DNA from 4 places in the Desulfosporosinus sp. SYSU MS00001 genome. Region 1 is predicted to be linked to each of the others. Evidence: riboswitches for the same ligand, from Rfam matches in the RefSeq annotation. Region 1 holds a riboswitch; each other region holds the start of a gene.
The links. Region 1 has a riboswitch for cyclic di-GMP ahead of ACPUYX_RS18575 (response regulator). Riboswitches for the same ligand answer to the same signal wherever they lie in the genome.

Region 2: linked by a shared signal. The riboswitch ahead of ACPUYX_RS10045 (helix-turn-helix domain-containing protein) and the one ahead of ACPUYX_RS18575 (response regulator) in region 1 are both predicted to bind cyclic di-GMP.
Region 3: linked by a shared signal. The riboswitch ahead of ACPUYX_RS09260 (methyl-accepting chemotaxis protein) and the one ahead of ACPUYX_RS18575 (response regulator) in region 1 are both predicted to bind cyclic di-GMP.
Region 4: linked by a shared signal. The riboswitch ahead of ACPUYX_RS04260 (chemotaxis protein CheW) and the one ahead of ACPUYX_RS18575 (response regulator) in region 1 are both predicted to bind cyclic di-GMP.

Annotation. Positions count from the first base shown of each region.
Region 1 covers NZ_JBNFTW010000013.1:12,227-19,997, reverse strand. The annotation lists gene aroC (chorismate synthase) at 1-842, opposite strand, end outside; gene ACPUYX_RS18595 (prepilin-type N-terminal cleavage/methylation domain-containing protein) at 931-1,365, opposite strand; gene aroE (shikimate dehydrogenase) at 1,387-2,217, opposite strand; gene ACPUYX_RS18585 (YqeG family HAD IIIA-type phosphatase) at 2,316-2,846, opposite strand; gene ACPUYX_RS18580 (DUF4405 domain-containing protein) at 3,220-4,206, shown strand; cyclic di-GMP riboswitch class I at 4,535-4,622, shown strand; gene ACPUYX_RS18575 (response regulator) at 4,756-5,136, shown strand; gene ACPUYX_RS18570 (hypothetical protein) at 5,202-5,450, opposite strand; gene ACPUYX_RS18565 (efflux RND transporter periplasmic adaptor subunit) at 5,794-7,023, opposite strand; gene ACPUYX_RS18560 (efflux RND transporter permease subunit) at 7,013-7,771, opposite strand, start outside.
Region 2 covers NZ_JBNFTW010000004.1:290,326-298,096, forward strand. The annotation lists gene ACPUYX_RS10035 (M48 family metallopeptidase) at 1-1,045, opposite strand, end outside; gene ACPUYX_RS10040 (MBL fold metallo-hydrolase) at 1,123-1,857, shown strand; cyclic di-GMP riboswitch class I at 2,137-2,227, shown strand; gene ACPUYX_RS10045 (helix-turn-helix domain-containing protein) at 2,237-2,569, shown strand; gene ACPUYX_RS10050 (MarR family winged helix-turn-helix transcriptional regulator) at 2,778-3,452, opposite strand; gene ACPUYX_RS10055 (ABC transporter permease) at 3,844-4,674, shown strand; gene ACPUYX_RS10060 (ABC transporter ATP-binding protein) at 4,650-5,462, shown strand; gene ACPUYX_RS10065 (aliphatic sulfonate ABC transporter substrate-binding protein) at 5,623-6,663, shown strand; gene ACPUYX_RS10070 (response regulator) at 6,729-7,424, opposite strand; gene ACPUYX_RS10075 (ATP-binding protein) at 7,444-7,771, opposite strand, start outside.
Region 3 covers NZ_JBNFTW010000004.1:116,939-124,709, reverse strand. The annotation lists gene ACPUYX_RS09285 (metallophosphoesterase family protein) at 1-971, opposite strand, end outside; tRNA gene ACPUYX_RS09280 (tRNA-Gly) at 1,367-1,441, shown strand; gene ACPUYX_RS09275 (cell wall-binding repeat-containing protein) at 1,814-2,224, opposite strand; tRNA gene ACPUYX_RS09270 (tRNA-Phe) at 2,594-2,669, opposite strand; tRNA gene ACPUYX_RS09265 (tRNA-Glu) at 2,676-2,751, opposite strand; gene ACPUYX_RS09260 (methyl-accepting chemotaxis protein) at 2,858-4,624, opposite strand; cyclic di-GMP riboswitch class I at 4,706-4,787, opposite strand; tRNA gene ACPUYX_RS09255 (tRNA-Lys) at 4,878-4,953, opposite strand; gene ACPUYX_RS09250 (adenylosuccinate synthase) at 5,026-6,309, opposite strand; gene purB (adenylosuccinate lyase) at 6,374-7,669, opposite strand.
Region 4 covers NZ_JBNFTW010000002.1:182,265-190,035, forward strand. The annotation lists gene ACPUYX_RS04245 (ABC transporter ATP-binding protein) at 1-503, shown strand, start outside; gene ACPUYX_RS04250 (ABC transporter ATP-binding protein) at 500-2,371, shown strand; gene ACPUYX_RS04255 (DMT family transporter) at 2,442-3,314, opposite strand; cyclic di-GMP riboswitch class I at 3,628-3,710, shown strand; gene ACPUYX_RS04260 (chemotaxis protein CheW) at 3,820-4,260, shown strand; gene ACPUYX_RS04265 (methyl-accepting chemotaxis protein) at 4,280-5,428, shown strand; gene ACPUYX_RS04270 (hypothetical protein) at 5,445-5,975, opposite strand; gene ACPUYX_RS04275 (MerR family transcriptional regulator) at 6,322-6,756, shown strand; gene ACPUYX_RS04280 (class I SAM-dependent methyltransferase) at 6,805-7,771, shown strand, end outside.

The DNA of each region.
Region 1 (7,771 bases):
TCCCTGTAGAACCCTTGACCCGGCCGATATCCTATTGGATCATGCACCAAGGAACCCATTTTTTCTCCGGCATCAAAACCTATACCAAAAGAGACTCCTTTAATAGCTTGTACAGAAAGAACAGCTTGAGCTAATCTTCCGTCGAGTTTACGATCCCATTGTACATGAGAACCCAGCCCTGCCGGAAGATGAAGAACTTGGACTTCTAACAAGCCTCCTAAGGATTCTCCTTCCTCACGAGCTGCCTGAAGACGTTCCCCCATTAGGCGTTCGGCCACAGGGTCTCCCACCGACCACTCTGATTGCTGAACACGCTGCCAATACTCAGCATCCTCCGATAATTCAGCATGAACACCACTTACAGCGGTCACCCGCCCCCTAATTTCCACTCCTAATTGGGACAAGCCTTGCCTTACAATACTCCCGATTGCCACTCTCATTGCTGTTTCGCGAGCGCTCGCCCTTTCCAGGATGTTCCTTACTTCTGTACGATATTTTAAAGCCCCTGTCAAATCCGCATGACCTGGCCGAGGAGTCATCACTCTTCGGCTTTCTAAATCTGCCTTTTCCTCCCAGGTCATGATTTTCTCCCAGTTTTCCCAATCCCGGTTCAAAATTTCCATGGCCAGAGGAGCGCCAGTGCTCAATCCGCCCCGTACTCCAGAAATAAAATGGACTTGATCCTGTTCAATAGCCATCCTTCCCCCGCGTCCCGGACCTTGCTGCCGTTCTTTCAAAGCCCGATCGACTATTTCTTTGGAAATCTTCATACCTGAGGGAAGTCCTTCAATTATCCCTATCAGCTTTTGACCATGAGATTCCCCTGCGGTTAAAAAACGCACTCTAATCCCTTCCCTCTGCTAAACTAAAAAATTTGCTGACTTAATATAGAAAATGTTACTCAAGATAATAAATTTTAGTTGAACGAGTTCACTTTTCTCGAATTCTCATCCCTACTGGGGCAACGACAACACTTCGACGCTCTCCAAAAGAGTTAGTTAAACTAATAGTTGTTCCTGCGCTTCTGCCAGAAGCATTAAATAAAAGATTGTCCGGCTGTCCGAGAAATCGGATGCCCTTCAGCAAAGAAATGTCTTCGATTCTAGTCCCCTCTTTGAAAATCTGATAATGATGTTCACCTTGAGTGTAAAACTTAACTTGATACCAATCATTTTCAGCCAGGGCAGCCTGTCGGGCATCCCGAATCTCTTCTAATAATTGAGTTGTCACAAGGGATAGTCGATCCTGCTCCCATCGATTGGGAAGCTTGACGAGCAGTGCATAGCCTGCTCCTGCCAAGAGTGTCAATACCAATAACATTTCCAGAAGAGTAAATCCGTACTCTCTGTCCCCTGTCTGTGACATGGTTCTCTTCCTTTTGTTTTTTTATAACCTCTCCCGCTGCATCTGATCTTCCAGGCCTTTAAGCATAACCTCAATTGGCGCCTGTCCGCCCAGCCAAAATTCCCAAGCCAATGCTCCTTGATGGAGAAGCATGCCAGTTCCATCTAAGACACGACATCCCAACTTATTAGCTTCTTGCAGAAAAGAGGTTCTCTGAACGGTTACGATGATATCGACGGCCAAGGCCTTTGGACAAAGGCCTTCCAGTGAAAAGGGAAATGGTTCGCCACGTAAACCCAAGGAGGTTGTCTGAACTAATAGGTCAACGTCCTCCAGCCAATCTCCCGGCTTAAATTCGCCAAAACTTCCCTTACCGCCTTTAGAATCTAGAATTCTAACTAGCTCTGCCGCTTTTTCAGGTGTTCGATTAAGAATATGTACGTGCATACCTTTGGCTGCGAGAGCTAAAGCGATCCCTTTCGAAGCTCCTCCGGCACCTAGAACAACTGCCCTTTTGTCCGTAAATTCCCCAAGCTCACTCTCGATGGAACAGATAAATCCGTCCCCATCCGTATTATGACCTATCTTTTCCCCATCGAGAATCTTTACGGTATTCACGGCACCGGCTCGCTTGGCCTGGGGCGTAAGGATATCGAGATGCGGAATAATAGTCTCCTTATGAGGAAGTGTAACATTCCAGCCGCTAAAACCTAGGGCACACAACCCTTTGACAGCTTCGTCCAAACGATCAGGGGGCACTTGAAAACGATGGTATTGCGCATCAATACCCAGATATTTATAGCCCGCATTATGCATTGCCGGCGAATAAGAATGCCCAATGGGGTTCCCAATCACAGCAAAATGTTTTTCCATAGCATCCATCCCTTATCAAAGTTTTAATAATTATTGACAATGAGTCATCACAATAGTGAAAAAGGAATGGCTGACCCATTCCCTTGTTGTTATAATTCTTAATGTATTTTAGGACTATACGGTTTCGCAGGGGCAAAATGTTTCATCAGCCAAACAAGGACCTTTTCCATCCGCCGCATAATCCGCGTTCCAATAAATTCACGATCATTAATAGGGGTCACAAGAATCGTATAGAGGCCGAGCCGATTTCCGCCTAAAATATCTGTGAATAACTGATCGCCTATAACAGCTGTGTCATTCTGCCCTGTACCTAACAATTCTAATCCCGCACGGAAAGCCCTTCTGCGCGGCTTTGTCGCTCCAAAAACAAAAGGAATTCCTAACCGTTCCGCAACAACTGCCACGCGTTGTCTCTTCTTATTATTTGACACGACGCAGGCAGAAATGCCAGCCGCCTTGACTTTGATAAACCACTCTCTAACCTTTGGACCCACTTCGACATCATTCCAAGGTGTCATAGTATTGTCTAAATCGATAATGAGCCCCTTAATTCCATCTCGAACAAGTTGCTCAACAACAATGAGATCTATGGAAGGAGCTTGAAGTGTTGGTCGAAAATAGTCAAACATTGAACCCTCCAAGTATAGAACTTTTCATAATTATACCTTAGGTAATACGCTTCAAGCAAGTCAAGAGGGTATTAATTTGAAGTTGTATTCGTGTAGAACTTTTCGCAAACCCGTTCTAATCCACACAGATCGTGCCAATTATGAATAAGAACATACCAGTTAGGTACAATACTTTTGTAGAAAATGGTTTCCCCTTTGCACTTTTTGGCAACAAACGAATGAGAAAATGAGCTATTCCTGAGTGAATCAGAGTACTAGACTTCTTTAGATTATAATCTTGGTTTTATTCAGATTAATTTCAGGGAGACCCTTTATAGTTATTACAAAGGCACATAACATTGACTGAATAAAATCTTTTAAGGAAGTGAGTTCATTGAATTGTAAACCATCATTAAAAATAGCTCTTGATTTTACTATGATCATTATTTACTTACTTTTATTAAATCCTTTTGATACCGGACTGGTTTTCCACGAATTTGCAGGGGTCTTGGCCATCACTCTCTTTATCCTTCACCTCTTTGTAAACTTGACGTGGATTAAAAACATCTTTAAATTCCAATTCAGAGGAGTATCAGCAAAGAAACGACTATGTATATTCTTAATTAATATTGGATTATTCCTTTGTGTCAGCATTATAGTCATAACCGGTATTCTTATTTCTCGAGTAATTTTTCCAGTTGAATTAAGTGGAAATTCTGATTTTCTAGTATCAGTTCATAAATCAGTTTCATATTTTTGTCTAGGATTAATATCCATACATATTGTATTGCATCGAAAGTATTTATCTGCCTCCTTAGGCAGTATGCTTGCATATGGCAAAAGAAAACTAGTACTAGCTCTAGGAATAGGATTAATTCTAGGTATTATATTTGACCGTAATCTACTAGGATCTAATAAATCGTTAAGTAATCCCACGAGCCCTCCAACAGTATCAATGCGAAATTCCCTTAATCCCCCCAGCGAAGGCAACCTAACTCAGGGAGATCGACCAAATTCAAACCAGGCCTATGACAACACTCCAGGAGTTAATCACCCTAGTTTGTCCGATTATCTTGGAAACCTGTTTTGTACAGGTTGTAATAAGCATTGCCCTCTTTTAAGCCCGGGATGTAATAGAGGGGAAACCCAAATGCAAGCAGCTATGACAGAATATCAAAACTTATATGGTCAAACTTCAAGTGACACCACAATAGATCAGGGACAAGAATACAATTACAATAACAGTAATAATAGCAATAACGATAGCTATTCAATACCAAATTCGCAGGAAGAAAATCACAGAAACAGTGATCAATTTAATGATAGGACATTTCAGAACCATCGTCATAGAGGCTTTCATGGAACAGGTTTCCGAGCATAAGCAGATCCATTGTAGCTCGTACGAAGGCAGCGTCGTTAAACAAGGAGCCGCTGCAAAACGACAATCGAAAGAAATATGCATACAGAAAATTAGCCTGAGAGGACGCGTTTTGACACATCATTACGCCTTTTGGGCTTTTTTTATTAATACTTAAAAACACTTAAGCAAATACCATTGCAGATTGTGCAATAGTAACAACCTTTGCAAATTTTATCATACTAGTTATGGATTAACGTATTTTGGCTAAAGGTTTTAAATTATGTTGTAATTTGTTAAAATTTGTCTTATAATATAAGAAATGTTCTGATTTTCTCGAAATCAACATATTGTATATTTAGGGCAAATTGTTCGAAAGAGCGAGACGCAAAGCTAAAGGGTCTAACTTCCATCGGGAATATGACAGCCTAGCTGCAAACTAAGAAGTGTAAGCAGCCTTTTGTTGCTTACATTTTTAATTTCAGAAGCCGTTATTTTGGCTTATTGGGTCATATAAATACCATAATTCCAATACATATGTTAGGAAAACTATGGAAAGAGAGATGGATTTGCTTGAGTCAAGGTTCTTTACTAATCGTTGATGACAATCTTGGAATTCGAAGTCTTCTGAATGCTCTTTTTTCTTCGAAAGGGTACACCGTATTGACTGCTACTTCAGGAATTGAAGCATTGTCATTAGCGAAAGAGCAATTGCCCGACCTAATAATATCCGACATCAAGATGCCTGGTCTGAATGGCTTAGAGCTTCGCGAACAATTACATCGTTACAATCCGAACATTCGTGTCATTTTAATGTCAGCTTATACGGATCAACAAGAGATCAATGAAATACTTCATAATGGCGGTATCGATTATGTCATGACTAAGCCTTTTGATTTGGAGGAGCTCAGCATTGCAGTTGATAACTTATTATTGAACGGACATCGTCAGTAAGGTTGGCCATAGCTAAAGCCCTCATCTGTGAGGGCTTTAGCTATGCGCACACTGCAGTTATAAATTTATTTCGCACAAAGTTTTTTGCTGTCTCTATTGAAATCAATAATTACTTTTGTATTTTTCTCAACAGGATCTGGAAGCATCGCGTACCCAAGAGTCATTTCCATTAAACTCTTGCACGTTTTCCTTTGCGTCACGGTACAGCCTATATCTACTAATTCCTTTGCGCTTAGCTTTATACCCAGAGCCGCAGCATCACAATAATAATACGAACCGTTGACATTCATCCCTTCATTACTATATGGACACATTTTAAATTCCCCCTTTAAAATATAACTTAATAAGCGTTTAGGTTGCTTATAAGTACCAAAAGAAACACTTTGTCACATAATTCACAATTATAATTATTATTTGTGATTGTGAATACTATCACTAAAGGTACTATACCATATATTTGTCCTGAAGTCACTATTATTTAGCCCAACCAGCAAGAAGTTTCAACCAGGCTCTATTTCACCCCTTAGACTCCCGTTTGCCAGCACGTAGGTAAAAATAATTACAGTCAACATTAAGAGCCCCCTAGACAACAATCTAATGTCCAGGGGGCTCTTATTATTATCTCGCCTATAACCTACTTCTTAACATCTAGAGACTTTATTCCGACTTACTACTTCCTTCGACAATATCCACCTTTTCTCCCTCATTTAAAAAGCTCTGTCCTTCTGTAACTACCTCCATACCCTTTGTGATATTTCCTTTGACTTCCGTATTTTTATTGTCAGAAATACCAACCGTGACAGCTATTTTCTTAACTTTTCCATTAACAACTGCATAAAGATAATTTACATTATTCTCTATGCTGAGGGCTTCATTGGGAACGAGCAATATATTACTTTCAGTTTCAGCCGGCAGCGATATTTTAATAAACATACCTGCAGTTAAACCACTCTGTGAATTGTCAATTTTTACTTTCACTAAATACGAATTGTCCTTCGCATCCGAGTTAGGGCTGATCGTAGTAATGACTCCCGAGACCTTTTTGTCCTTCATGGCATTTATGCTCACAGGTACAGTTTGGTCTACCTTTATTTTACCGATAACAATATCCGGAACACTAATTTCAGCCACCATACTACTGGAATCAATAACCGTAACCGAACCTGATTGGCTGCTGACCATTCCTCCGACTTTAACGTCTTTAGCAGAAACTACTCCCGAGATAGGGGATACTACGGTTAGATTATCAAGCTGGATCTGAGCAGCATTGACACTTGCTTTCGCTTGTTCTACTTGTGCTTCTGCTGCTGACACTGCTAAATCATCTTGAGCAGCCTTTAACTCTATAGCAGCATTATCATATTTTGTTTTGGCGCTGTCTAAATCCTGTTTAGAAACAGCTCCCCCATCGTATAAAGCTTTTGCATTATTATAATCAGTTTGAGCATCATTATAACTGATCTGAGATTTCTCTAAGGTTTGTTGTGAGGTCAAGCGTGTTTTTGCCAAGTTTTCCTCTGCCACGGCTAAGGCCTGTTGTTGTATTTGCAGCTGAGCTTGAAGATCCGACGCATCAATCGTAAAGAGAACCTGTCCGCTGGTTACCTTAGAACCAATATCAACATTTAAACTTGAAACTCTTCCACCGGTCTTGGGAAAAACCTGTACTTCCTGAACAGGATCAAATTTACTGGCGTAATCAACCATAGTCGACAAAGAACCAACGGCGACCTTTTGAGTTTTTACGTTTTTTACAGTAACCGCTGGAGTTTCAACTTTTTTATGCTTTAGAGCATAATTCCCCCCCAAGGCAGCGGCTACTACCAATAGACCGATAATTATAGTACGTTTCTTAATCTGCCTGATCCTACTAAGATTAAATTTCAATTTGTGGAACCTCCCCGGTATTTATTGTTTTTCTTTTCTTTGAAATACGATGCTTTAAATCATCCATTAAAGTATAAACTACCGGCAAAATAATGGGTGAAAGGAGCGTAGACATGATCATGCCTCCGATGATTACAATAGCCATACTTTGTTTCATCTCGCTTCCTTCACCAATGGAAAGAGCAACAGGCAGCATGGAAACAATCATGGTTGCACTGGTCATAATAATTGGTCTTAGTCTTGTTGTACCCGATTCAATCAGGGCTTCTTTTAAGCTCATACCTTTGTGCATTAAGGTATTCGTATAGTCTATTAACAATGTTCCGTTTTTGGATGACAGCCCCTCCAGCATAATCAAACCGATAAAAGACATCATATTTAACGTTTGCCCGGTTAAGGCCAGCAAAGGAAGCGCTCCAATAATAGCACAGGGAAGAGAAACCATTCTGATCGCTGGGGTCAAAAACGATTCATAGAGAACTACTAAGATCATATATACCAGCGCCAAGGAAGCACCTAAGGCTAGGCCAAGAGAGCTGAAGGAATCGGCCATATTCTTCTGACTTGCACCATAACTTATGCTATATCCTGAAGGCAAGGTTACAGAACTAAGTTTCGTTTGAATATCCCTGGTGACCTCACCAAGAACTCTTCCTTGAAGGTTAGCATCAACAGTAACAACGTCTTGCTTATCCTCTCTGGACAGAGATGGTTCACTCTCTCCTCTCACAACTGCTGCAACTTGGCT
Region 2 (7,771 bases), on a different contig from region 1:
TGGAGATAGCACTTTGGATGGGACTGCTCACAAAGAGGAGAAGAATAAGTGCGAGCTGCAGAGCGGCCCAGAGTTCTGGCGGTTTATTGGAGTTTTTCGGCAGCCACGGTCTTAAGAGAAAGGTCAAGAAACCAAAAACGATAAACCCCCCTGCCATTCCTAAAAGGAGCCCGTGGACAACATCGCTATGACGCCAATGTCCCATTTCGTGAGCAATAACAGCCTTGATCTCCGGCAGGGTATAGTTTTTTAATAAAGTATCATAAATTACGATTCGCTTCGTACTGCCTACACCGGTAAAATAGGCGTTGGCAAAGGTTGTTTGTTTGCTGGCATCCATCATGAAAACTGAGCCAACGTTTAATCCTGCCTTTTGCGCAAGTTCATCAACCATTGCAGTAACGGCCGAGTTGGGTATGGGTTCAAAATGGTTGAAAATTGGGGATACGACAATGGGCCAAAAGAAATATTCTACAAGGAGCCAAAGACTGAACAACAGTGAGCCGACTAACCACCAATAACGGGATAGCCTATTGACCAACAGGAAGAAAACAATTCCTCCTGCCAGAGAAAGAACAAGATCGATACTCGTATTTTTCAGATAATCAATCCACCAAGCGACTTGACTTTGGGTACTAAAACCCCAGATTTTCTGCCAGTAGTACCCGCTATAATAGGAGAAAGGCAGGGAAATTAAAGTGCTTATAAGCCATATGGCCAGGATGGAAAGGAGGGAAACTACCCAATAATTTCGGCCGGGATTTCGGATGCGCTGAACGTAAAATTGCCCTCTGGCGCTAAAAAGCAGCCAGGTTAAAAAACCGATTTGGAAACATAAATGAACGATATAAACAATACGCGGGGTGTAATTGTATATTCTGGCCTTCTCTGCCAAAGCTAAAGAAAAATACTTGCTTATGGAAGGATCGATCGGCTTGGGAAAGAGTGCGGAAATGAAATAGAGAAGTGCAAAGACCACAGTTAAACTTAGAAGAAGGAACCAAGCCTGAGAAATACGGCGAAAGCTATTGTTAATCGTCATCATTCTTTATTACCACCTTGCAACGTTGCTTGTATGTTATTATTATAGATCCATTAGGATGACAATGGAGGTTGAGAGAATTGAAAATAGCAAACGGCGTTGAGGCCCTTGAACTGACAGTTAATCTGATGGGGCGTCAAACAACTATCTATCCAACACTATTTTGGGATAAAGACTCTGTAATTCTAGTAGATGCCGGTTTTCCGGGTTTAGAACCGCAAATTAAGGAGGCCATTGAAAAAACAGGGATTTCCTTTGAGCGCTTGAGCAAGGTTATCATAACTCATCAAGATATTGACCATATTGGCAGTTTACCGGAAATCTTGGCTTGTGCAAAGCAAAAGGTTGAAGTTTTAGCACATGAGAGTGAAAAACCTTACATTCAAGGTGATAAGCCCCTAATCAAAGCGGAAACTGCAAAACGATCGAAACTCTTTGACACGTTGCCGGAAGACCAACGGAAACGAATTCAAGCGGTATTTTCCAACCCGCCTAAAGCTATGGTCGATAGAACTATTGAAGATGGTGAAGAGCTCCCCTATTGCGGAGGAATTATGGTCATCCATTCACCGGGACATACTCCCGGTCATATCTGCTTATATCATAAGGCAAGTAAAACGTTAGTGACTGGAGATGCCTTAACTGCCGACGACGGCCTATTATCGGGACCGAATCCCTCAGCTACTTACGATTTGGATGAAGCTAATAAGTCAGTGAAGAAACTAGCTCAGTTTGATATGGATAATGTTATTTGCTATCATGGGGGCGTATTGACGAATGATGTACAAGAACAGATCTTACAGCTAGCTTTTTAAATTATGCTTAAGTAACAACAAAATTGGGCTCTACAGTCAACAAGAGTTGTTGATCCGCAGAGCCCAATTTTTTGTGTTGATCCCTAAGTAAAAATTTAAAGAGATATAGTAAAAAATATAGAAGAGAATATAGAAAAATATAGCAAAAATGTATTTAAAGTTATTGACAAATGTGTTAAAATACTTCACGAGAAGATTCTCGGAAATACGACATTCTGTAACTGCGTTTTACCAATATATATAAAATCTTCATTTATGTTACCTTATCTCGAAAAATGTTCTGAATAAGGGCAAAATATCTGAAAAGGTATGACGCAAAGCTATGGGTCTAAAGCAGGAAAGCCCCTGCCATGATTGCCAGGCTGCCGGAGGTTTAGATATGGATAATGTCTTCCTACAATTACGGAAGGCCCGAGAAGAAAAGGGAATAGAGTTAAAAGACGTAGAAGAAATTACTAAAATTCGAACGAAGTATTTGCAAGCTTTAGAAGAAGGGAACTTTGGAATCCTTCCTGGAGGAGTATACACAATAGGCTATTTGCGTTCTTATGCACGTTTTCTGGGACTGGATGCTGATAGCTTAGTACATACCTATCGAATGGGGGTAACTGAAACTGATTTGGAAACTAGGCTTGATGTTCCTCCTAAAAAAGAGACTGGCCTATTTTTTAGATTCTTGAAAGTAAATAGCTTGAGAGCTTTAAGACGATGAACTTAAAACGGTCTAGACCTGAAGCAAAAGTTTTCAAAACTGTAAATAACCAGCCCTCTTACCTATATTTAAGTAGGTAGAGGGCTGGTTTTTTTAGACCTGCATACCGAAACTTATCAGTAACTTATCAGTGTACAGCAGTAGATTTGCTGCAGCTAGAGTCCCTTTTCAAGGGATAATAGTCTAAATTGGGTCTCTTTACGATAATCTATTTCTCCTCAGAGCTATCTGGTTTATCCTCAGGCTTAGAATTTTGGCCAAACCCCCTGGCATCAAAAGGGGAACGACCTTCTTCGCTGCCGAAATGCTGAGCAAAGTGTCTGCCATGGAAGGGTGGATGACCGCCTCTCCGGTCACAATGAGGGCCAAAACCTCTGCCGTCAAAAGGCGGATGCCCACCATGTCCATGTTCAAGTCCATGCCAATGTGGTCCGGGTTCAATATTACCGAATTGTTGTTCTAAGTTATCAATAATACGACTCAGATAATCGCTGAGAGCAGATTGCTCCTCTTGATTTAGACAGCTAAACAAGGACTCAGTATCTTTCTGCTGCTCATTTTGGTCAGATACCGTTTTTCCTGTTTCCGTCAAGCGCACCTCCATAACACGGCGGTCAGTTTGGGAAGGGGTCCTGGTTATAAAACCGCTGCGCTCTAATTTTGCCAGCAATTCCCCCAAAGATTGGGAGCGGATGTCCAAGATATCGGAAAGCTCTTTCTGACTAATTTCCGGCTTTAACTTCAGTAGAGCCAGTACCCGCCCCTGGCCGCGATGAGAGTCTCCCATAGGACCATGGTGTCTGTGGTTGTGTTGATGATAGCGGTGAAGCAGCCATTCAAGGCGGACAAATTGATCAAATAAGTCTAGATCATTGTTATTCATAATTAACCCTCGCTTTCTAGCAGCAATTAATAATTAGTAAGGTACCTTATGAATTATATTATAAAGGTACCTTACTAATTTGTCAATTCATGATTTAGGTACTTTCTGCAATGAAGAAATAGTGCCTTTTGGATTTAAGGTTTTAAATAAGCATGATTTAAGTTCGATTCGCATTAATAAGGACCGTTGAAAATCTTATAATATTTTTCAAGTTATAGACGATATGTACGAACTTTTAGATGATCGTCCTCTAAAAGTATGAAAAAAGATCATACTGTATTTTCTGATTGTTTAGAGATATCCTTGAGGTAAATGAAGGATTCCTGATTTGGTAAGCGCGTTTTCATCAAACAGGATGTATAGTCAAGGATGGAAAGGAGGTGAGCAATACGTGGCAGTGAATCAGTCGGTGTCAAAAAGAAGGAATGCGGGAAGCAGCGGTCAAGAAGGGGTTAAGTTTTGGGATAAAATTGATGCCCGGGTTATGACGGTCATATCCTTTATTGTTGGCATTCTATTTTGGGCAGGGATCTCTTCTTTTCCGCAGGTTGGGGCTGTTTTGGTTGGCCCGGGGAAAGTTGCCCAAGCGTTTGTTTCAGAATTACAAAGCGGCAGTCTTTATTCAAATATATCCATCAGTCTCTTCCGGGTTTTATGCGGCTTTGCCTTGGGATTAGTTGCCGCTATTCCAGTTGCTTTTCTAATGGGTTGGTACAGCCTATTCCGCAATATCGTCGAGCCCTGGATTCAGTTTTTTCGAACGATTCCTCCCATTGCCCTCATTCCTTTGGTAATTGTTGCCTTTGGTGTGGGAGAGGGAGCGAAAGTTACCGTTATTTTCGTTGCATCTTTTCTGGTGATGGTTATTACCATTTATCAAGGAGTTCGCAATGTTGATCCGACCCTAATCAAAGCGGCTAAAGTTTTAGGCGCGACTGATAAAGATATATTCTTTGAAGTTGTAGTACCTGCATCATTTCCCTATATCTTAGTAGGAGTAAGGCTGGGATTAGCCAGTGCTTTAACGACGTTGGTAGCTGCAGAATTGACCGGGGCTTCAGCGGGCTTAGGCGATATGATTGAGGAGGCAAGTATTTATTTCCGTATGGATCTGGTTCTTTTAGGCATAGTATTAATTGGTATTATCGGCTTTGTCTTGGACAGAGGGGTCTTATTTTTGGAAAGGAAGCTAACGGGATGGCAGGAAGTCAGGAAAAGTTAAGGGAAAACATCGTTAACAATCGAATTGAGATCAAGAACCTTTCGAAAATATATCAGGCCAGGACAGGTCAACTGGTTGCTTTGCAGGATGTTAACCTAGATATTGCGGATAATGAATTTGTCTGTGTTGTCGGCCCCAGCGGCTGTGGTAAAACTACGTTGCTAAACATTATTGCCGGACTCGAGAAACAGACAGAAGGCAGTGTCTTAGTTGACGGGAAACCGGTTAATGGTCCGGGCAGGGAACGAGGAGTCGTCTTTCAGCAATATGCTTTATTTCCTTGGAAGACTGTCCTCAAAAATGTCGAGTTTGGCTTGAAACTTAAAGGTTTAGGCAAGCAAGAACGGCAAGAGAAAGCTGAAAGGTATCTTGAACTAGTAGGACTGAAGGATTTTGCCCACGCCTATCCCAAAGAACTTTCAGGCGGGATGAGACAGCGGGTAGCAATAGCCAGAGCCTATGCCGTTGAGCCGGAGGTTCTTCTGATGGATGAACCTTTCGGAGCCGTTGATGCTCAGACACGCTCCCAATTACAGGAAGAGCTGCTGCAAACCTGGCAGACGGAAAAAAGGACCTGTTTCTTTATTACCCATGATGTGGAGGAAGCTGTTATTCTCGCTCAAAGGGTTATCATTATGAGCGCACGGCCCGGACGGGTAAAAGAAATTATCCCGGTAGATATTCCTTATCCGCGAGATCAAGCTACAAAACTAAGCTCCGAATTCGTGGAGATCAAAAATGAGATTTGGTCCAAGGTTTATCGGGAATATCTGGAAGTTAAGAAGTAAATGAGAAAATACAATTGAATAAGTCCAATTAATCAATTCAATAACTGAATTCTATGGCGTATGAATTGCAGTAAGATTTTTCAAACCTCACTTTACTATTAGAGTAACGATAGAAAAAGAGATTATGAGAGAAATATCGGGAATTTGAGGAGGTTTACTAATGTTGAAAAAAACCAGACTGGTGTTTTCGGGTGTGGTCTTGTTAGTACTTTCGCTCATTTTAAGCGCTTGCAGTAACCAATCGTCCGTTCCATCCAAATCTCAGGATTCCTCCGGAACCAATACAACAGTCATGAAAATAAATGTCGGTTATCTGCCAGACCTTCATGGTGCCGCTCCTATCGTTATCGGCGACCAAAAAGGCTATTTTAAAGATGCCGGACTTCAAGTCAATCCGCTGAAATTCCTTACCGGACCTCAGGAATTTCAAGCTATGGCCTCGGGAAATCTGGATATCGCTTATATCGGACCAGGCGCTTTTCCTCTTGTCGTACAAGGTCAAGGTAAAGTTTTAACTGTTGACAGCACTAACGAAGGGGATGTGGTCTGGGCAACCAAGAAATCGGGAATTAAGACCTTAAGTGATCTTAAAGGCAAAAACATAGCCGTTACCAAGGGAAGCTCAGCGGAGATGATCCTTGATTTGGCTTTGAAAAAGGTATCCTTGAAACCCAGTGATGTAAATTTAGTAAATATGGACGTAGCCGGATCAGTTGCCGCTTTTGTGGCTAACAAAGTTGACGCCGTGGCAACCTGGGTTCCCTATACTAATGAGATTGAAAAACAAGTGGGTACTGATAATATTGTAAAATTAGCCAACGACGCTACCTTTGAACCAGATCATGTTTTTCCGCAAATGTGGGTAGTCAGACCATCATTTTTAGAGAAAAACCCCGAAGCTGTTAATCGTTTCATGAAGGCTTGGAGCCAAGCCAATGATTATCGGATAAGCCATCTTGATGAGGCTGTCCAATTAACCTCTAAATTCACGCAGGTCCCAGAAGATTCCCTTAAAGTACAGGTGAAAACGACAAATTGGATAGAATCCAGCAAATTAAACAGTGATTTAACGGATGGAACTATCAAAAAGTGGTTGGGCAACTTAGAGAACCTATTTATAGAGACCGGTAAGGTTAAGACCTATGTCGATCCAGATCAATATTTGGCTCCGGCCCCTATGGCCCAAGCCCTGAAAAAGTAATGGCATAAATAAAAACAAGGGCTAGGTGGATAACCCCTAGCCCTTGTCGCTAAATTGATTAAGTTCTAACGATAAAAAAGATGAGCGATATTCATATCCTTAATCATTTTGACAATTTCCTTCGTTCGATTTTTATTAAACTTCTTGAGGATGACGTTAATCTGAGACTTTATAGTGGTTAATTCAACGTTACGAATGGCTGTAATTTCTGCCGGCTTTTTTCCTTGCAAAAGTAGGGTGATGATTGCTTTTTCCGAAGGCGTCAGGCTGGAGACGATAGACATAGCATCAAAGATTCTCGACTCATTGCGGCGGATGCGAGAAAATTCATTCCGTATTTTGGAGGCTATTTCCGGACGGATCGGGGAATTGCGGCGGTATGCCGCTCGGATGCCGGCAACCAGTTCCGAACTGTCAATAGTTTTGAGAATGTAGTCTACAGCCCCGACCTCGAAGGCGTTGAAAACCGTATCGTCATCTTCATGAATCGTCAGGAAGACAATGCGTATTTCCGGGTTGGCGGCCAATATTTCCTGGGCGGCAAAAATGCCATCATGGCGCATATCCATCTCTATATCCATGAGCATTAAGTCAGGTTTTAACTCTGCTGCGAGCTGAACCGCTTGTTTGCCGCTGGAGGCTTGAGCAAGTACTTTCATATCGTTTTCACCATTGATAATGCTGCAGAAGTGATCGCGTAAGATCGTAAGATCATCAGCTACAATTATACCAATGGTTTTTTCCAGCATCTCGTTTTCCATGAAAATCATGCTCCTCCTATTAGACAGTTGATGGCGATTTTTCTCCTTTAGAATTTAGCGTCAGGTTGTAAATTGGCAAATAGACGTAAAAGGAAGTTCCTTTGTTCGGCCCATCGGTATGACTTTCTACATGGATATGGCCAAAATGACCGTCAATGACTTGCTTGGCGTAGGATAGTCCGACTCCCCAGTTACGGTTTGTGTTTTTACTGGTATAGAACGGATCAAAAATACTGTCCAGTTTGTCCCTGGGAATGCCGGGGCCATTATCTTGAATTTGAATAATCAGCCAGTTGAAATCTGAACAGGTTGTAACATGCACCTGCCCCTGTTCTTCTGTTCCGATA
Region 3 (7,771 bases), on a different contig from region 1:
GCCCCCTCTATCCAATCAGGCTTTAAAAATTCCCTGCCTTTGATAACCACCTTTTCAGCATATACCTCTACAACAAAGCCCGGAGCTGATTTGTAAATATGCCGCCTGTTTTGGTCAATCGGATAAGCCAGGGATGAACTGTTGACAATTGCATAATTTGCTTCACTGACCATAGTATTGTAATCAATTTTATAATGAGTATGCCCATTAAATAGAATCACCTCTGGATGTCGCGCTAAAATATCGTTTAGCCTTTGCCACTGAAGGACATAACCGCGCTGAAATCCTCCCAATGCTGCATATGGAATTGGTTGATGAAGAAAGACAAATACAGGTTTATTAGATGTTTGATCAAGCTTAAGTGTGTTCTCAAGCCAATCAAGCTGTGCATCTGATAAATAAGCTGAATCCATGTACCTTCTATCACTCATACGTGATCTTTCAGTCCCTAAAAAAATAAAATGATAGTCTTTGATCCAAGTATCTCCATAAACTTTGTCTCTCTTGGCAAACGTTAGAAACCGATTAATAGCCTGATCATCAGTTTCTTCATTAGGAAATGTTCTCGGTGACCAGTATCCATTTCGATAAAAACTTCCGTAAAATTCATGATTGCCAATCGTCCAAAAGATTGGATAATTAATTTCCAGTCTATGCCTGTAAAGTTCGTTACTCAGCAGCCGATAATCCCAAGGTACACCATCGCCCAGGTCACCAACGACAACCATTGCATCTGGTTTGGAATTAAAATTATCCTCAAGTAAGGCAGAGAAATGATTTATGGCGTTCAAACGGCCAATGTGTATATCACTGACGACAACAAACAATAATTTTGCGTTTTGATTATCCGTCCATTCTTCCGTACGTAATGATTTTGAAATTGCTGCTTTCGGCAGCATTACATTCCAAGATAGTAATGTCCCAACTCCCAACCCCGCCAAACATTTCAAGAAATCCCTTCTTGTCGCCATAGTTTTTGCTCCTAACTTTCCTACTATTCTGTTAATTATGGCTAAACTTTAAGTGAAGTGCTTGGTAATGATCTCATAAAATTTGCTATTATTGTCCATAGTATCACAAATATCGACATGATTCTATGCCCTTTTTTTGTTAATCCCTCAATTATAATTTATGCAAAGGCATCCCGTTGTGAGTCATCAACTGTTAATTCATGCCTTAATTAAAATAAAACTGCAAGTTCCAAAGAACCTGCAGCATAATTAAACCTTTCAAACTATTAACTTACAAAGATAAATGCGACAGTATATGTTTTTCTATAATGATGAGTTGACATATTTGATCATAACGCTTATAATTTCCTTTGTCAGGTAAACTGGTATATTGTTTGAACTAGAAAGGTGATTACGCGGACGTGGCTCAGCGGTAGAGCATTGGCTTCCCAAGCCGAGGATCGCGAGTTCGAATCTCGTCGTCCGCTCCATATGAAGTTACAGGGGGCTAGGATTTCCAAAAAAGAAATCCTAGCCCCCTTTTCGTGTAGACCGAGGCTTGTAACCATCCTTTAAAGCAAAGCAATTAAAAGATCAATGCAAATACTTCGATTATAAAAAATTAAAATGATTTTCTTCGTTTAAAATTGCTCGAGATCTATTGCTGTAAACAATAAAGAACTACGAATATATCGGACATTTTAATGAATTTCCTGTGCGGGGAGACTTATCATTAAGTGCCGAATTATTAATTTTCTCTCAACTTAATAGTAATAATTTTTACTCTTAAGATGCTGAAAATAGTTCTGTACCCCTATTCTAGTTACAATAGGATGATTTTATTTTACAGAATCGTAAGAAGGCTATTCGTTGCCAGTAATTTTTACAGTTAATGTTACAATCCCATTATATCCATCTGCGGTGCCGATGAAAGTATATCTTCCAACTTTACTTGTATTGATCGAAGAGGGATGCCAATTAACTTTAACAATGCAGTTGGGAACTCCATTATATTGCTTGGCGGGAACCGATGATGGCAACGAATATTCGGCATCTTGGTTGATTGTTGTATCAATCAGGCATTTGCTGGCCAAGGGCGCTGCAGATAAAGCATCAGGATAATTTTCTCCGTAAGCTATAACAGCATAATCAGACTGTTTCCAGCCATTAATTGCTATGACTGCAGCAGTATTATACCTGTCGATACCTGCTAGCCTGGTAGTAATTGGTGTAGTACTCGCAAAAGCTGGTACAGTAAAATAAAGAACAAGCATAAAGATAAAAGCAAAACTAAAAAAGATCTTTCTTCTAAGGCAAAGTTATTCACCTCATTTTGTTAATTTTAACTTTTATTTCACATAAAGGAATCAATTTCCTTCCTTCTAACCCCTTATTCTAAAAACCCCCCATCTTTACCTAATCAATTGTTACGTATCCTATTCATATTGATGACTGAAGCTTGAGCACGAAAGTTAATAAAATACTTACAGCTTTTTTTATTTATGTTATAAATCCTGCTTTAATCAGAGAAATCACAATTTAGAACGAGCAATAAAAAAGAGCCCTAATACTCTCTGAAGGAAAGTTTTAGGACTCTTATTTAGTGATGTAATAAGATTATTTTTGTAACTTGAACTTTTGAATGGTGCCTCAGGACGGAATCGAACCGCCGACACGAGGATTTTCAGTCCTCTGCTCTACCGACTGAGCTACCGAGGCATTTAATGGTGACCCGTACGGGATTCGAACCCGTGTAGCCGCCGTGAAAGGGCGATGTCTTAGACCGCTTGACCAACGGGCCTTTTCTCGTGTGAGTGGTCCTTTGCTTAGAAGCCCAAAAACCTCGCTCACAGATATGAATTTTACAGGAAAGCTCGCCAGGTGTCAAGTACTCTTATAAAAGGATGTTAAACATTAAACTTATTTAAAGCTGCTTGCAATTCTTCAGCCATAGTAGACAGCACTTTACTGGAGGAGGCGATTTCCTGAACCGAAGCGGTTTGTTCCTCTGTGGCTGCAGATACCGTCTGGGTCTGATCTGTAATGCTCCGGCTTGTCTCGAAGACCTCTGAGACCGAAGCGACTATTCGTTCGTTACCCAAGGCCATTTGTTGTATCTCTTCTGAAATTTCTTCGACTTGTTTCGTAACGTCTTCAATTAAAGACGATATCTGGCTAAAGGCTGTTCCTGCAGTTTCAGCGACCTCAGTGCCGAGTTTCACCTGATGTGTTCCTTCATTTATCGATAAGACGGCCTTCTGGGTATCCTGCTGTATTTCGTGGATTAATGAAGCGATCTGTTGTGAAGCCACTTGGGATTGTTCAGCCAGTTTTCGAACTTCATCAGCGACTACAGCAAAACCCCTTCCCTGATCCCCGGCACGAGCTGCCTCAATCGCGGCATTCAGAGCAAGCAGATTCGTTTGTTCAGCAATCCCTGATATAGTATCAACGATTTGCCCGATTTCTTTTGACCGTTCCCCTAATGTCATAACAACTTCTGCCGAACCGGTTACAGTTTGATCAATGGTCGCCATTTGTTGAATTGTTTTATCAATGGCCGCGCTTCCTTCTGAAGCAGAAAGGGCCGTTTTTTCAGAAGACTGTACGACAACCTTAGCGTTTTCCACCATTTGCTGAATCCCCGCTGACATCTCCTCAACAATAGCAGATGATTCATTCATAGCATTCAGCTGTTTTTCGGCCCCCTTAGAAACCTCCATGATGGCTGAAGCCACTTGGCTGGATGCTTGGGCGGATTGTTCAGCTCCTGCACTAAGTTCTTCTGAGGAAGAAGCTACCTGAGCAGCAGAGGAGGATACTTGTTGAACCAATTGCCTGAGGTTATCCGCCATTATATTAAATGCTTTACCCAGTTGGCCTAGTTCATCTTTAGAACTGTCATTAAGTTTTTTAACATTTAAATTTCCATTGGCAATTTCACCGGCAGTATTCGCTACTTCACCGATCTGTTTGGAAAGTTTATTACTCATAATTGTCCCCAACACTAAAGCAACTCCAAATGCTAAGATCAGAGACAAAACGGTATAGATGACGCTTAATTGCCCGGCTTTCATAACCTGTTGCTGTTTAATCGCAACGAGTTTATCCATGTCATCGACCCAGTTGCCTGTGCCTATAACCCAGTTATAGGGCTTAAACAGCAAAGTGTAGCTTCTTTTCGGGAGGAGCTCAGTCTGATTTGGTTTAGCGAAGGTATAGTCTGTATACCCCCCGCCAGATTTAATCCCATTGTTAATAAAATCTTGAACGAAATATTTACCCCTACTGTCCTTAGAATTAAAGCGTGATTTACCTTCATCCGTTCTGCCAAGCAGAACAACGTTTATCCCTTCTGTTGTATCTATCCAAAAATAATTAGTTTGGTCAAAACGCAGATTTCTGACTAAATCAGCAGCCATAGTTTTGGCTTGCTCAGGAGTCAATTCCCCTTTTTGTTGTTTATTATAGATATCTTGAACTAAACTATAAGCAGTTTGAACTTCAAGCTTAATTTGCCTATCGAATTGTTCGTACAATGTTGTGCGATATTGAGCTATATTAGCTTGTTCCGATGTAATGACGCTGTAAATATTATAGCCTCCGAGAATACAACCCATAATTAATGCGGTAATCAATAAGAGCAGTAAAATCCGATATTTAATTTTTTTCAATCTTGACACCCTTCCCTTACGAAATTAATTGATCTACTTAAAACAAAATCGCCGTCCGCAAGGGACAGCGACTGAGTCCTATTTGGTAACTCGGCCATCATCCTCATATGGAAGACCCGTAGCTTTGCGTCCCCAGTTCTCACTGGGTTTGCCTTTTTCAAACCCTCTATGTTTCAATATGTAAATCCAGGTTTCACTAAAATTCAGCTAACCTGCCTTTCCGCTCAAACCCCCATGGGTTTCCAAAGAAGGATGGTGAGCCATCCGCGACTCGAACGCGGGACACCCTGATTAAAAGTCAGGTGCTCTACCGACTGAGCTAATGGCTCTTACCGGTCTAAATCTTACAGGAAAGTTGCAAATGTGTCAAGATTCAATTTTTTGCAACAAACTTTTATTATTTAAAAAATTGATCCCCGTACAATAGTTTGTTCCCGGCCTGGGCCAACCGCAATTAGCGTTGCAGTAACACCTGTCAATTCTTCAATCCGCTTAATGTATTGCTGAGCGGCCTGAGGCAGCTCCTCAAAGCGACGCACATGGGTCAGATCTTCCTGCCATCCCGGTAGTTCCTCATACACAGGTTTACAACGTTTAAAGATCTTCTGACTTTGAGGTAATTCGTAGATAACTTCATCATTGACCCGATAACCGACACAAATTTTTACTGTTTTTAATCCTGTAAGGACATCAAGTTTTGTGACTGCAAAATCTGAAATCCCGCTGACACGTGCTGCATAGCGAGCAATCAAAGCATCAAACCAGCCACAGCGACGAGGGCGGCCGGTTGTCGTTCCGAATTCGTGTCCATTGGCCCGCATTTCTTCACCTACATCATCGAGAAGTTCTGTAGGGAAGGGGCCTTCCCCAACACGTGTGGTATAGGCTTTAACAACCCCAACAACATGATCAATACGCGTAGGTCCAACGCCTGCACCGACACAGGCTCCCCCGGCAATCGGATTGGAGGAAGTTACAAAGGGATACGTGCCATGATCTATGTCCAGTAAAGTACCTTGAGCACCTTCAAAAAGCACTTTTTCCCCACTTCTTAGGCATTCGTCTATGGCTAATGAACTATCTGTAACCATCGGGCGAAGCTGCTCAGCATATCCTAAGTAAGTGTCATAGATATCTTCAAATTTCATGGCTTCTTTACCATAAACTTTGACAAAAAGGTTATTCTTCTCTTCTAAATTTCGACGCAGTTTCTCAGCAAACTCTTCTTTGTCGAGTAGATCGATAACACGAATTCCAACTCGTGAGGCCTTATCCATATAAGCAGGACCAATACCCCGTTTCGTTGTTCCAATTTTATGGTCCCCACGAGCCTCTTCTTCCAAACCGTCTAATACCAGGTGATAAGGCATAATTACGTGGGCATTGCTGCTAATTAGCAGCTTCCCGGTTTTAATTCCTCGCTTTTCCAGATAACTAAGTTCTTCCAATAAAACTTTAGGATCAATGACTACGCCATTGCCAATGACACAAGTCTTATCCTGGTAGAGAATTCCGGAGGGGATAAGGTGCAGCTTAAATTCCTCTCCATCAGCGACAACGGTGTGTCCCGCATTATTACCGCCTTGATATCTAACGACCATATTCGCCTTTTCCGCAAGGAAATCCGTAATCTTACCTTTCCCTTCGTCTCCCCATTGAGATCCAATTAATATAACTCCAGCCATCAATAATTCCCCCCGTCTTTCAATCTAACATCCCTTTAAACTAAAGTTCCCAGTTCAAAACATTCTACTCTAAACCCAACCGTTTGAAAATATCATCAACATGTTGGAGATGATAGCTTAAATCAAAAAGACTTTGCAAGTCCTTTTCCGTTAAATAATTGCCTATACGCGTATCTTGAGAAACAACCTCGATAAAATCTTTTCCTTGATCCCAAGCTTGAAAAGCATCCTGCTGAACCCAAGCGTAAGCTTCTTCCCGCATACATCCATGTTCCACTAATGCCAGGAGAACGCGTTGTGATGACGTTAAGCCATAGGTTTTCTGCAGATTTCGCTTCATTTGTTCTTCGTGAATTTTCAAGCCGGAGATAATGCGGGTCATTTGCCTGAGCATATGGTCCAAGAGCAGGCAACTATCCGGCAAAATTACTCGTTCCACCGAACTATGGCTCATATCCCTTTCATGCCAGAGAGCTATGTTCTCCATCGCCGCTAAGGCATTGCCTCTCAAAAGTCTTGCCATGCCGCTCACCTGTTCGCAGACAATAGGATTGCGCTTATGCGGCATTGCTGATGATCCTTTCTGCCCCTCAGCAAAAGGCTCCTCCACTTCAAGGATATCCGTTCGCTGCAAATTTCGAATTTCCGTTGCCATCTTTTCCAAAGAACCGCCAATTAAGGCAAGGGTAGTCATAAAATGAGCATGTCGATCCCGCTGTAATATCTGGTTACTAACTAAAGCTCTCGTTAGCCCTAAATGCTTGCACACTGCATCCTCGACTTCAGGCGAAACATTTGCGTAAGTTCCGACTGCCCCGGATATTTTGCCCGCGCTTACCGAGGATATTGCTTGATCCAGGCGTTCCTCCTGACGATCCAGTTCAGCAACCCATAACGCGAGTTTTAAACCAAACGTCAAAGGTTCGGCGTGAATCCCATGGGTCCTTCCCACCATGACCGTATATTTGCTTTCCAAAGCTCTTTTAGCCAGAGCATCTCTTAGCCCCTGAAGATCCTTCTTGAGCAGCTTCCCTGAATCTCGCAGGACCAGACTTAAGGCAGTATCCTTCACATCTGATGAGGTTAACCCGAGGTGCAAGTATTTTCCTGATTCTCCGATTTCCTCGACAACGGCTTGTAAAAAGGCAATAAGATCGTGCCTGACTATGGCTTCGATTTCTAAAACTCGCTGAGAATTCACCTTCGCCGAACGTCTGATATCTTCCATCGCCTTAAGAGGGATTTCTCCCCGTTCGGTCATAACTTCGGCAACTGCAAGTTCTACTTCCAGCCAGCGCTCATATTCGTAACCGTCTCTCCAGAGTTTTCCCATTTCGGGGTGTGTGTATCGATCCAGCAAATCCTCTGCGCCCCCAATCCATTACTCTTCGTTGGTTTACTAAACTACCGAGTAATAGGTTTTCTTTCCTATGATAAGTTAGGCAGGTATGCCTATTCTTAT
Region 4 (7,771 bases), on a different contig from region 1:
TCGGATATGTGCCCCAAAAGGGTATTTTGTTCAGCGGAACTATTGAATCTAACTTGCAGTATGCTGATGAATCTGCCCTCAGGGAGGATCTCATGAAAGCTGCAGATATTGCCCAAGCCACGGAATTTATTAACGAAAAGCAGGAAGGATTATTGACAGGGATTGCCCAAGGCGGAACAAACGTTTCAGGTGGACAGAAACAACGATTATCGATTGCCCGTGCTTTGGTTAAGAAACCGGAACTTTTTATTTTTGATGATAGTTTTTCTGCCTTGGATTTTAAAACAGATGCAGCCCTCCGTAAAGCCCTGAAGGCTGAAACCGGAGGAAGTACGGTCCTTATCGTTGCCCAGCGCATTTCTACAATTATGAACGCCGAGCAAATTATAGTCCTTGAGGAAGGAAAAGTGGCTGGAATCGGGACCCATGATGAATTAATGAAAACTTGCGAGGCTTATCAAGAAATAGCCTTGTCTCAGTTCTCGAAGGAGGAATTAGCATGAGCGTGGAGACCAGGAAGAAGTCATCTCAGCGGGGTCCCATGGGCGGTATGGGCGGCGGCCCCGGCGGTATGATGCAGGGGGGCGAAAAGGCTCGAGACTTCAGAGGTACCATGAGGAAACTATTAAATTACTTACGTCCCTATCAGACAGCTATGATCTTCGTCATTATTTTTGCCGCAGCTAGCTCAGTCTTCTCTATTGTCGGCCCCAAAATACTAGGAAATGTCACCACAAACCTTTTTGAAGGTGCTCTAAGCAAGCTTTCCGGCAGTGGCAGCGGAATTGATTTTAATTATATTGGTAATACCATTCTCCTTTTGGCAGGCTTATATTGTTTAAGTGCTCTTTTCAGTTATGTCCAGGGCTGGGTTATGTCAGGTGTGGCTATGAAAGTCAGTTACCAGTTTCGCAAGGACATTTCAGAGAAAATTAACCGTATGCCCTTGGGTTATTTTGAACGAACAAATCATGGCGAAGTGTTGTCTCGAGTTACTAACGATGTGGATACCCTCAGCCAAACACTAAATCAGAGCTTAACGCAGATTATCACTTCTGTAACAACGGTCCTTGGTGTGTTGGTCATGATGCTAAGTATAAGCTGGCTCTTAACCTTAGTAGCTTTCCTGGTAATCCCTTTGTCCATGATCATTATTATGATTATCATTAAATATTCACAGAAATACTTCAAGCTGCAGCAAGATTATTTAGGAAATGTAAATGGTCATGTGGAAGAAATGTATAGCGGTCATGTGATTATGAAAGCCTTTAATGGCGAGGAGAAGAGTGTTGAGAAGTTTGAAGGCTTTAATAGAAAATTATATAGGGTGGCCTGGAAATCACAGTTTTTGTCAGGTCTGATTATGCCCATTATGAGTTTTGTCGGAAACTTAAGCTTCGTTCTCGTTAGCGTTTTAGGCGGCTGGCTTGTCATCAAAAAGTCTATGCAGGTAGGGGACATTCAGGCATTTATTCAATATGTACGATCATTTACTCAGCCGATTACTCAATTGGCTAATATCTCGAATATACTCCAGCAAACGGCAGCCTCAGCCGAACGTGTTTTTGAGTTTTTAGCCGAGGAAAATGAAGTTCCGGAAAGCACTGATCCAGTTAAACTGGAGAGAGTGCAGGGGAGTGTGGAGTTCAGAGATGTACATTTCGGCTATGAACCAGATAAGATCATTATCAACAAATTTTCCGCTTATATAAAATCTGGACAAAAGGTAGCTATTGTTGGGCCGACGGGAGCGGGTAAGACTACGATCGTTAAACTTTTGATGCGTTTTTATGATGTTAACGATGGCACAATTTTGGTCGATGGACATGACATCCGCGACTTCAGCAGGCATGATCTGCGTTCTTTATTTGGGATGGTTCTTCAGGATACCTGGCTTTATAATGGAACTATTATGGAAAATATCCGTTATGGCCGACTCGAGGCAAGTGATCAGGAGGTAATGGAAGCGGCGAAGGCCGCACGCGTCGATAGTTTCGTTCATACACTGCCGAAGGGTTATAATATGGTACTCAACGAGGAGGCTTCTAATGTCTCGCAAGGGCAAAAACAACTCTTGACTATTGCCCGAGCCATCTTGGCTGATCCCAAAATACTTATTCTCGATGAGGCCACCAGTTCTGTCGATACCCGGACGGAAGTCGAAATTCAAAAGGCTATGGATCACCTTATGGAAAACAGAACGAGTTTTATTATTGCCCATCGTTTATCAACAATCCGCGACGCGGATTTGATTCTCGTCATGAACCATGGTGATATCATAGAACAGGGGCACCACAAGGAGCTTCTGGCAAAAGGCGGCTTTTACGCTAACCTTTACAATAGCCAGTTTGAGGCTGCTGAAGCTGGCTAATGGTAAGAGGCTCTTGATTGCTCAAGAGCCTCCTTAGACTTTCCCGGCTGAACGGCATTTTTAAATACAGTTATGGTTCTCTAATAACCAATAAAACTCCGGAAAGTATTAAAACTGAACCTATCACAAATGGGAGCCCCACGTGTTCGCCGAGAAAAAGCCAGCCCAACAAAGTCCCTGATAGGGGCTGGAAGAAGAAAAAGAGACTTCCGCTAGCGGCCTCGACCATCTGCAGGCCTTTGTTCCACAAAAAGAAAGCAAGAGCAGTAGAAACAATGCCAAGATACAAGATTCCACCCCAGATCGCGGGACGGGCCATGACAGCGACCGGAATTTGGCTTGCCTGAGAAGCCGCAAAAGGGGTAATAATTATTGTTGCTATAAAAATCGCATAGGTCGTAACAACAAGTTGAGAGTAAGTGCCGGGAACTCGTTTTATGAGTACAGACATTAAGGCCCAAGTTACTGCTGCAACGCCTAAGATTAGTCCTCCAAGCTGATACGTTTTACTAATATCTCCGATTCCAACAATGCACAAGACGCCAATGGTTGCCAAAAGCACCGAGAGTCCTTTGCGCAAGGTCATTGTTTCCTTTAGCAAGAGACGAGCGAATATAACCATGAAGGCCGGAGTTGCTGAGGTAATAATAGCCCCCATCTGAGCCGTAGCTAGTTTTGTTCCCAGAAATTGAGTCCAGATCGATAGGGCATAGCCTGTTATCCCAATCATCAGAATTAAGGGGATGTCACGCTTACTTATGCGCCAAGATTGATGAGTTAGGACTGCCATAGCTGAGAGCACGAGGAGCGCGATTATATAGCGCAGCCACACTAACTCTAAGGGTGGTATGACGCTAAGAACCACTTTGCTAATGACATACATACCTCCCCAAATTGTCGCAGCTAAAGCTAAATATATAGAGCCTAGTTTATTTTTGGACATTTAAGTTCCCTCCGTCTTCAATGAAATTAAGTCCTTATTCCAGACGGAAGATGCATAATCCACTTCGATCCGTCAGGATAGAAGGGCTGCGGGAACATCATTTTCAAACAGTGGTGCTGAAAACATGCCAATTCACCTCCGTAAAAAGAAAATTCGCCTTTACAGGCCAATTTTCCTCTGAACTGTTAAATTAAACTTGTATAATGATGATTTTAAAATTGTTCATAGACTTGAAAATAACTTAAGGCAAAATATTCACTATATTTTTATTAGTTTCAACTTTTAATTACATTATTATGCTATAATATACACCAAAAGACAAAGGCAAACTTGGTGAAAACCAAGGACGCAAAGCCACGGGTCTTTCTTCATGAGGAAGATAGCCGGGTTGCAGAAAATGGTAAGAAACGTCTTTGTCGTCGAGAATATCCTATCTTGGCGATTTTTTCTTTCTTGGTAAAGGAGTGATAATAAGAATTTAAAAATCCTGAAGGGAGTGAATTGTATGAGTTCTCTGCAGCTAGTTGTTTTTAGATTGGGTGATGAAGAATATGCCTTGGAAATTACTTTTGCTCAGGAGATCATTCGAATTCCGGAAAGAATAACTAAAATGCCTTATTTGCCTTCCTACATAGAAGGAATGATTGACCTGAGAGGTAAGGCAATTCCAATTATTGACTTAAAAAAGCGATTTGGTGTTGAACAATCTGAGCGAGGTGTTGACAGCCGTTTGCTTATTTTGAACATAGAGAATGTAGGAATTGGGATAATTGTGGATGATGTCTCAGAAGTTATAAAGGTCGAAGAACAATCGATTGAAAGACTTAATGCAGAACTATCGAGTCTTGGAAGCAGCAAAGTGCAAGGTGTTGTTCGGATTGACGAGCGTTTGATTCTTTTGTTGAACGGGCTGAATTTTAAGGCTGAAGTTTTAACGAGCAGATAGGGACGGGAGTGATTTAAAGATGATAGCTTTAGCGGGTGTTGAGGCGTGTAAGATCATGGCTGGATTTATGGCCGATTTAATACCAGGCGGAGTACTGTTCGGAGTTGTGGAACATGACACCTTTGTTTGGGTGAAGACCTCTGAGTCGTTTACGTTAGACATTTTTCAGGTTGGCAAGAGGTTAAAGGAAGATACAACGACGGTGCAGGCAATGCAGAAAAAGAAGGTTCTAACGCAAAATATTCCCCGTACGGTTTATGGCATGAGAGTAGTTATCGTCTCAATTCCTATCATCGATGATAAAGGAGATGTCTGGGGTGCATTCACCATAGCATTCCCTAAATTACACCCCGTAGCTGCCGCTTTTAGAGATTTTGCTCCAATTTTAGCTGAGATGTTCCCTGAAGGGGCTTATATATATATGTCAGATTTAACGAAGATCGCTTATGCACAGGCCTCGGAGAAATTTGACATGCCGTCAATAGCAGTAGGCTATGAACTAAGGGAAACAGATATCGCGTATCGGGCGCTGCAAACTAAAAAACCAATTATTGAAGAAATTGACGCTTCAAAATACGGGCAGCCACTAACTATTGCCAATTTTCCCTTGTATGATGATGAACGTAAAAATCTCGTTGCAACTCTGGGGATTGTGACACCGAAAAAAACGGCAGTTACCCTGCGTGAAATGTCAATCAACTTAGAAAGCAGTCTTGAAGGTATAGCCGCCGCCATAGAGGAGCTTTCAGCCTCAGCGACGGAAATACACACCAATGAAGGGGAACTTAATACTGATATTAAAGGGATAATAAATGTTTCAGAAGAGATTAATGAGGTATCGGCTTTTATTAAAGAAATTGCTGATGAAACGAAAATGTTAGGATTGAATGCAGCTATCGAAGCAGCCAGAGCCGGAGATGCAGGCCGCGGTTTTGGCGTAGTTGCTGAGGAAATAAGAAAACTCTCTGCTCAATCAAAGAGCACGGTTCCCAGAATTAAACAATTAACTGATACAATAAAGCAGAAAGTTGAAGAAGCGAGCCGAAAAAGTAATATCTCCTTAGATGCCAGTCAAGGACAAGCGGCTGCCTCGGAAGAGATTTCTGCAAGCATCGAAGAAATCACTTCCATGTCAATGGAATTAAGCAATCTCGCCAAAACTTTATAGTTGTTTTCTTTTTTAGCTAATGCTTTATTTCCTGGCGGACCTGTTCAATTTTATTAGACGCTGAGACAAGATCTTCTTTGCTATTTTTTAATTGAGACTTACTCAGATCACCGGTACTGCTCAAACTATCGTTTAGTTCAAATAGCGATGCTGTGAGCAATCTGGCTGCTTCGGTTAAATCAATGATCATTTGGCTGTTCTGGGATGATTGTTTTAGAGCATTAGCATTCAGGTAGTCAGTGGAGGAAAACTGATATAATTTATCTAATGTGGCTGTTATTTGTTTCTTATTGATTTCTTTTGAAGCTGCTATCTCTTGATATTGTTTTAAGATATCTTCCAGAGAACTTTCAATTTCAGCGGGGGTCATAGAAGGATTTGCAATTGTCGGTATAGTATCTGAAAAATCCTGCCAGGCAGATACTCTTTGGTTGAACGCTAATTTGAGAGCAGCAATGGCAATTATGATCACAATAATTGCTACCCCTAGGGTGGGGAGTTTTCTCTGCTTTTTAGCAGCCGCTCTGATTAACCACAGACGTTTCACTGTTTCAACCTCCTTTCCTTAAGACCATATCTATTCTATCGTTAATATACAGAAGCAAAGGACAGGTAAGAACCAAAAAAATAATCCATATTCTGTCAAATGCATGATAAAAGCGAGCACCTAATTGAGGTCCTCGCTTTTTTTGTGAAGAAGTTATGGTTTTAGCCTCTAGCTGAACAAGCTTACTTCATTTTTACTTGGGATTAAAAGTTAGGTTCAATGGATAGTATATGAGATGTAAAAAAATGTATTTATCTGTAAAAAAATAAGATTGTAGTAGGTGTGAACGTTGACGTTAATGTTACATTAGTGCTAATATAATCTTAGCAACAGTAAGGAGGGTATTGTGGATAACTATAAAATTGAGCAAGTTGCTCTTCAGAGCGGCTTGACCAAAAGAACCATCCGATATTATGAAGAAATAGGTATGTTACCGCCGCCTAAACGCAGTGAAGGGGGGACTAGGTACTATAATGAAGAGCATATAGAATTGCTTAAAAGAATTAAGTATACCAAAGACGCCTTAGGCTTATCGCTGGAAGAACTGCAGCATTTTATTGCGCTTAGTAATCTCATTGAGTCTCAAAAAGTTAGCTTTAAACAAACTGCTGAACGTCGAGAGCAAAGAGAAAAGCTGTTGAGTATTATAGACACCTTAGATGAAGAACTTACTTTAATCGAACAGAAAATCTTAAAAATTGAACGGGTTAAAGAGGACTTAACCAATCTTAAAAAACGAGCTCAATCGGTAATCGAGAAATTTAACTTAGAGGAAGTTTAATGAAGTATTACCTCTAAGGTTTTATCAGTTCCGAAGGAGGTAAATAGAATGGGTATTGATAAAACGTTCTACAACAATGTCCTTAAAAATATGTTCGCTGATCCCTGTGAGGTTACATATTGGGATGGGGACGTTAAAAAATATGGCGAAGGAGAGATTCAATTCCGAATTAATTTCACTGAGCCCATACCTAAATCGGAAATTATCAGTGATCCCTCCCTTGCCTTCGGCGAAGGTTATATGCATAAAAAAATTGACATTGATGGAGCTGTACAAAAAGTTATCGAGTCGATTTATAATAATCAAAGCAGCTTTCTTTATGAGAAAAAAAATTATGTTAGATTTGCTAAGATGCTTTCCAATACTTTACGTAAAAGTAAAGATGATGTTCAATTTCATTACGATATCGGCAATGATTTTTATCGCCTTTGGTTGGATGAGAGCATGACCTACTCTTGTGCTTATTTTGAATCTCCGGAAGATAGTCTTTTTCAGGCACAAAAAAACAAAGTAAATTATATTCTGCGTAAACTTAATTTGCGGCCCGGACAAACCTTATTAGATATAGGCTGTGGTTGGGGAGAATTAATCCTTACTGCTGCGAAAAACTATCAAGTTAAAGCTGTGGGGATAACGCTTAGTTCAGAACAATACTCACGAGTTTCGGAAAGAATTAAAGAAGAAGACTTAGAAGATCTCGTTGAAGTTCAGCAACTTGATTTTCGGGAATTTAAAGATAGAACCTTTGATCGAGTCGTAAGTGTAGGGATGATTGAGCACGTCGGCAGAGAAAATCTTGATGGGTATTTCTCCGCTGTAAAATCCTTTCTTAATGAAGGGGGAATATCTCTGCTTCATTGTATAACAGGCTATGATGAAGCTTCAGGAACAAACAGCTGGATTGAAAAATATATTTTTCCTGGAGGATATATTCCGGCAGTTAACGAACTCGTATCGTTAATTGTTGAAAATAAATTTCATCTCATTGACCTCGAGAGCTTGCGCGAGCACTACA